Regions from separate parts of the Trichococcus sp. genome, predicted to be linked through region 2. Evidence: riboswitches for the same ligand, from Rfam matches in the RefSeq annotation. Region 2 holds a riboswitch; each other region holds the start of a gene.
The links. Region 2 has a riboswitch for thiamine pyrophosphate ahead of thiT (energy-coupled thiamine transporter ThiT). Riboswitches for the same ligand answer to the same signal wherever they lie in the genome.
Positions count from the first base shown of each region.

Region 1: another riboswitch for thiamine pyrophosphate. It lies ahead of tenA (thiaminase II); the one in region 2 lies ahead of thiT (energy-coupled thiamine transporter ThiT).
Region 3: another riboswitch for thiamine pyrophosphate. It lies ahead of thiW (energy coupling factor transporter S component ThiW); the one in region 2 lies ahead of thiT (energy-coupled thiamine transporter ThiT).

Region 1 is NZ_JBSQPW010000027.1:7,192-9,457, reverse strand. Features, by position in the region: gene ACTCCX_RS08700 (transaldolase family protein) at 1-583, shown strand, start outside; TPP riboswitch at 749-875, shown strand; gene tenA (thiaminase II) at 1,021-1,695, shown strand; gene ACTCCX_RS08690 (ECF transporter S component) at 1,731-2,266, shown strand, end outside.
Region 2 is NZ_JBSQPW010000001.1:90,907-93,172, forward strand. Features, by position in the region: gene ACTCCX_RS00380 (YitT family protein) at 1-10, shown strand, start outside; gene thiT (energy-coupled thiamine transporter ThiT) at 408-983, opposite strand; TPP riboswitch at 1,041-1,142, opposite strand; gene ACTCCX_RS00390 (hypothetical protein) at 1,257-1,577, opposite strand; gene ACTCCX_RS00395 (NAD-dependent epimerase/dehydratase family protein) at 1,725-2,266, opposite strand, start outside.
Region 3 is NZ_JBSQPW010000023.1:59,359-61,624, reverse strand. Features, by position in the region: gene tnpB (IS200/IS605 family element RNA-guided endonuclease TnpB) at 1-662, opposite strand, end outside; TPP riboswitch at 909-1,010, shown strand; gene thiW (energy coupling factor transporter S component ThiW) at 1,140-1,631, shown strand; gene ACTCCX_RS07910 (MurR/RpiR family transcriptional regulator) at 1,850-2,266, shown strand, end outside.

The sequences.
Region 1 (2,266 bases), on a different contig from region 2:
GACGATTTTGTCGACCGGTTCCGGCAGTCGCTTCAAACAATTACAAGATTTATTGGCTTTGGAGCCGACGGAACTTTTTGTGCAATTGCTGGGTACGACTGCTGAAGAAATGTTTGCCGATTATGAAGCAATAAAGACATTTGATGCAAATCATCGACTTTCGATAAAGATTCCCGTTACAAAAGCAGGATTGGAAACAATCAAAAAAGTGAAAGAGGATGATCCGGAGAGAGATATCCTCGGTACACTGATCTATTCTGCCGATCAGGGGATCCTGGCCGCCGCCGCAGGATGTGATTATCTGGCACCCTATGTGAACAGGATGCTGAACAATGCGATCGATCCATTCAAAGCGATCCGTTCCATGCGGACATTCATCGATGCCAGAGGATACAAGACCAAAATCATGGCAGCGAGCTTCAAAAATTCCCAACAAGTCATCGATTCTTTGGAATCGGGCGCTCATACTGCCACGATCCCTCCGGATGTCCTGAACAGTATGCTTAACAAAGATTTGGCATTGCAGGCACTGCAGGTTTTTGAAGCGGATGGACAAGCATTGTTTGGAAAATACGGAGCGTAACCCACCAAATTTGATCATGTGGATTTCACTTACAGAAAAGGCTGCCTCATTGGGGCAGCTTTTTCTGTTGTGCACATCATCAACCGATAAGCAGGACAACAGTGAGTTGACTTCCTGAAAAATTATGATACGATTAGAACAACAGCAAACGAACTGAATATTCTTTTTAACCACTAGGGGTGCTTTACCGGCGGATGACTGTCCGCCAAAAAGCTGAGATCGAAGTAGGACTTCGAGACCCTTAGAACCTGATCTGGTTTGTACCAGCGTAGGGAAGTGGCGGCCTCTTTTTGGCCAAGTAAGTCCCTATCAGCTAAGGAACGTACAACCACTTTTTTCCGTTGGGAAGAGAGTGGTTTTTTGTTTGCAAAAAATAAGAGCGGCCGTCCGGATGGATCAGAACCTGGCGGATGCTCCCAACATATGGAGGGAAAGCAGTGACATTTTCAGCAGAAATCCGCCAAGCGGTCGAACCTATCTGGGCGGCCAGCATGGTGCATCCGTTCGTCAAAGGGATCGGGGATGGCAGCTTGCCTTTGGAGAATTTCCGTTTCTACATCCAGCAGGATTCCTATTACCTGACGCGCTTCGCCAAAATTTTGGCGCTTGGCGCGGCCAAAGCGCCGGATATCGAGACGACCAACCAATTCGCCGACTTCGCGAAGCATACGTACAGCGCCGAAATCGGCCTGCATGAACAATTTGCAAAACTGCTGGGCATCACCGCGGAGGAAAAAGAGTTTTTCAAACCGGCGCCGACCACTTACGCCTACACTTCCCACCTTTACCGGGCCGGACACGCGGGCCATCTGGGGGACGTCATCGCTGCCGTGCTGCCGTGCTATTGGCTCTACGCCGAAATCGGGGACGCCTTCCAGGACGCGGCGCCGGAAGAACCGATCTATCAGGAATGGATCGCTACCTATGGCGGGAAGGATTTCCAGGACCGGGTGGATGAACAGATTGCGCATCTGGATAAAATCGCCGTAGCCGTGAGCGAGGCGGACCGCGAAAGGATGAAAGCGCATTTCATCATCAGCAGCCAATACGAATACGCTTTTTGGGAAATGGGCTACCGGATGGAGACCTGGCCGGTGCCGTTGGAAAAATAAAAATAAAAATAAAACATAAAGAGGAGACAGAAAAAATGAAAAAAGAATTGAAACTGACAGATATTTTGGTGACGATCGTCATCGCCATCGCATTCGGGATCGTCTACATCCTGTGGGGGACGGTCTATTACGCAGTGCAGCCGTTGGGTCTGCACCTTGATCAGCTGCTTTACGGCATGTGGTTCATCGCCGGAACCGTCGCCTATTTTATCATCCGCAAACCGGGTGTGGCGCTGTTGGCGGAAATCGCCGCAGCTTCAGGAGAATTCCTGTTGGGTTCGCCTTGGGGTCTGACCGTGCTGCTTTCCGGCGTGGTGCAGGGCTTGTTTGCGGAATTGGTGTTCATGGCCTTCCGCTACAAACGCTTTGATCTGAAGGTTGCCGCTCTGGCTGCCTCGGCATCTTGCGTGGGATCGCTGCTGGTGGATGCGCTGAACGGCCAGATCGCCGAGTTGGCTCCATGGAACTTGGCACTTTACTTGCTTGCCCGATTCGCAGGCTCGATTTTCTTTGCCGGCGTGCTGGCCTATTACCTGGCGGAAGTTTTGGAGGACACCGGCGTGACGAACCT
Region 2 (2,266 bases):
AGTCGAATAGAATCAAAAAACTGAGGCGCGCTCCAATTTTGGAGCACGCCTCAGTTTTTCTGTAATTAAAAGTGGATGTTTCATGACCGGGTTACCGGTCCAAATTGGGCGATCAAGTCATGGATTGTCGGCTGTTCTCTTTGCGTTCATACGCAAACAACCGAGAGATCCACGAAGCGTCGGCTGTTCTGGCCGAATGCGGAAGCAAACAACCGAGCTCTCCGCGAAGTGTCGGTTGTTCCGGACGAACGCGGAAGCAAACAACCGAGAGAACCGCGAAGTGTCGGCTGTTCCAGCCGGACGCGGACGCAAACAACCGAGAAATCAGCGAAGTGCCGGCTGTTCCGGTCGAATGCGGATGCAACCAGCCGACATAGTTCATGAACAACGGTTGTTCCGGCACAGAATCAGTATCCGCGGACTGATTTTTTCGGAACGTACAATTGCGGATTGGTTTTGGCGATGATAGCCAGCACCATGATGGTGAATGCGCCGGTCGCCAAGGCGCTGGCGCCATTCAGCGTGATGGAGTAGAACCATGCGCTCCAGCCTTCAGGCGCGTAGGATCCCCAGAAATAGTAGCCGGCGATCGTGTGCCAGAAATAGCGGCCGACAGTCCCGACGACAGTGCCTATAAAGACATTCCACAAGAGCATTTTTTTATTTTGATCCGCAATCGCCTGTTGCACTTTCGGCGTGAAAAGACCCGCCAAACCAGTGAAACCAAAGGCGATGAAGTACTCGATGAAACCTTGCAGCGGCGTTAAAATATAGGCCGTCCCGATCAGAATGTGCAGCACGCCCCACAGGAAACTGGCGAAGAAGCCTGGGATCAGACCACGGCGCAGGCAGTAAAGCATCATGACTGGTGCTCCCACCGTTACGGAAAAACTTGGGCCGATATTGAAAGGAATCAGGGACAACACGGTCGCCAAGGCAGCAATGATGGTTCCTTCGATCCAGATGTTCAGATTTTTTGACATAAAAAACTCCTCCTTTATTGGGCGATACATACCATCAACAAAGGAGGAGAATAAAATTCAATTCTCAATCACAATCCCTACGCTCGTACTAACGAACAGGTTCGAAGGGTCAGAATCTATGTTCAATCTCAGCCGCGGACGGCCCCCCTTTGTGAAACGGTTTATTCAGTTAAGTTATACTTTACTATAGTTGATTTTTTTATGCAAGTTGCACGGTGCACAAAGCCGCATCCCGGACTATGCCAGAATGGCTAAACACTTGTGTGAAATGAACTATTTCTGCTCTTTTTCGGCTTGCGCCTTCAGGATGGCTTCGCGCTTCTTTTTCTTCTGCGTATTCATGTAGGAATCGATTATGCCACCGGTCAGCATGCCGATACCGAAGCCATAAGTCAGGTTGCCCGCGAAATAACCGATTGAAGCCCCGATCAGCATGCCGTACATCGTAAAATTGAATGAATTCTGCAATTTCGGATCTTCGTCGACCGGCAGTTTTTTATTGGTTACCGCGCCAGTATTGTTTTTATGCAGTTCCGGTATTGTTGGTTTCACATTTCTGCGTTGGATCTGGTTGCCTTTGTTCTTTTTCGCCATTCAGTGTACTTCCTTCCGTCTATCTGACACTTGTATTGTCTCCAATGAACATCATATCAGTTCATTTCCGGCTCTTCAATAGAACTTTGCTCGCGGATATACGCAGAATCGTAAAAATAATATAAGTCTTCCCAAATCGGAGGATCCTTAATCTTCTTCGGACAGTTCGACCGGGTCGCCGTTGTCATCCTGGAAATAGCCCTTCAGCACAAAAGCATCATCGCTCGGCCGATAACCGAGGGCAGTTTTGGCCTGTGAGATGTCCAAGCGTGGGAAGCGGTTATCCGATAGCCCGTTCACCAACAGGAACGGCTCAACAAGTTTAGCTTTGAGGGCGCAGTCGACTAAATGGCAAAGGTCTCGTGGAGACAGGTATTCGGCCAATCCCGCTTCGTCGACGATCGGCTCATCGAGGTTTTCATCAAAATTACCGATGCGGATGCCGATGGATTCTTGGCCTTCGGTAAAGGCGAAGTGACTGGCCAATCCTTCCAGATAGACTTTCGAAACGCCGTAAATATCGCCCGGACGGACAGGTTCATCGACGTGAACCTGCACATTTTTCGGGTAAGCGCTGACGGCATGGATGGAACTGGCGAAGATGATACGTTTGACGAAGTTTTCGTACTTGGAGGATTCCTTGAACAGGTAGAAGGGCATCTTGTAGTTCAAATCGATAAGCTCATCGT
Region 3 (2,266 bases), on a different contig from region 2:
ATTTTCTGCTCCTTCACCAATTTCTTTTCCATTGTTCGGAAAAACTTCGGATTCTCGAAGACGGTTTTGTCCTCATCCGATAGGATGGCAAAGTCTTTCAATCCGACATCCACGCCAACGGTAGTGTTTGTTTTGGGAGTGGGGTGGGTTTCGACTTCGCACAAGATGGACACGAAATATTTTCCGGACGGATTGCGTCGAATGGTGGCGTTCAGGATACGCCCTTCGGGTTCCCGGCTCTTGGCGAATGTAACCAGCCCCAATTTAGGGAGTTTCAACTTGTTCCCGACAATCGCGATATTTCCGTTCGTATGCTTGGTCGTGTACGACTGCACCGGATTCTTTTTGCTCTTGTAGTGGGGGTAGCTGTTCTGTTTCTTGAAGAAGCGGTCGTAGCTGTCCGATAGATTCCGCAAGGAAGATTGGAGGGCGGTACTGTCGACCTCTTTCAGCCAGAGTGTCCCCTCTTCTTTTTTCAGCAACGTCAACTTGGCGGAACAAGCGTTGTAGCTCAGTCCTTTTCCTGTTTCCTTATAGATTTTGTTCCATTCGGACAGGAAGCGGTTGAACACGAAGCGGGAACAGCCGATGGTCTTGGCAATCAGGATTTGTTGTTCCTGATTGGGGTAGATCCGAAACTTGTAGGCTTTGTGGATCATCATTGCCAGTCATCTCCTTCTGTCGCCTATTATACACGAACGTTTGTTCTCAGTCGAATGGGAGGGCCTTCTTTAGTAGCAAGATTTTTCGAAAAGAATAGGCTGACGCCTACCGCCATTCATCGCCCACCTACTCATTGGGCTGTGCCCTTTTCATTCCTAGAGGTGGGAGTCTTCTGGCGGAAAATGATAAATAGACATCATAACGTTATATTTTTTGATTTTCGCATCAGATCATATAGCGTTTTTTATTTTCAGTAGGGGTGCGCTATTGCGCTGAGACCGGCATTGCCGGAACCCTTCAAACCTGATCCAGTTCGTACTGGCGGAGGGAACTGAGCTTGGTCTGGAGTCCGTACGTATATCCAAGACATCTCAGGGGAGGTGTCTTTTTATTTTCATTCAATTCAGGGAGGGGGAAACGGTTCGCATAGATCAGGCTTCAAAAGGAATGAATCAAACTGAAAAGGGGAAAACATTATGAACACAAAAAAATTAGTCACCACTGCCTTGATCATCGCCATGGGGGTAGTCAGCAACAGCATCTTTGTCATCCCGATCGGCATTGCAAAGGTAGCACCGATGCAGCATCTGCTGAACGTATTGACTGCTGTCTGGTTAGGACCCGGATATGCCGTCCTTCAGGCCTTCGGCGTTTCCGTGCTGCGCAACTTGTTGGGGACAGGGACCGTCTTTGCCTTTCCGGGCAGCATGATCGGGGCTATTTGTGCAGGTCTGTTTTATGCCAGAACGCAAAAGCTCGGTTACGCGGCACTGGGTGAATGGATTGGCACCGGAATCCTGGGGTCGTTGGCGAGCACTTTGCTGGCGCAGTTCTTTATGGGCATGGAAGCCGCATTGATGCTCTTTTTGCCGAGCTTCGCGATCAGTTCCGCCATCGGAGCGGGTATGGCTTATTTCATCATCCTGGAAATGGAAAAAAGAAGTGTGTTGGATCGCAACAGAATCTAAAACATCCGCATAAACAGCAAGCCGCTCTCGGAAGAGGGCGGCTTTTTGCTGTCCAAAAGTGTCTCCAATCGAAACACCTATGAAAATTATTTTCTTAAAATAATAATTGAAAAAAACCATTTTCATGTGTTATTCTATCAGCGAAGGGAAAGAGGCGAAGTCAAGAAATGCGGAGCGCGCTTTTGGCGGCTACGCAAAGCAAGAGGAGGCAACGAAAAATGACAATCATCGAAGAGATCCAAAACCAATATTCCGCTTTTTCCGGGAACGAGAAAAAAATCGCGGATTACATTCTGCAGAACAAAGCATCCATCAAAAATATGAACATCAAGGATTTGGCGGCGAAAGTGGATACCTCGACGTCCAGCATCACACGGTTCTGTAAACGGATCAACATCGATGGGTTTGTGGATATGAAGATTGCGCTGCGATCATTGGCGAGCTATCAGCCGTCGAAAGAAATGCCGACCGTCTATGATGATATTTATGGCTATTATACGCAAGTCATCGATGAAACCAATCAGATGATTGAGGATCGGGCAATCGAAACGGTTGTCGATTGGATCAAAAACGCAAACAAAACAGTCATCTACGGCATCGGCAGTTCCGGGTTCACGGCCGCTGAATTGGCGCAA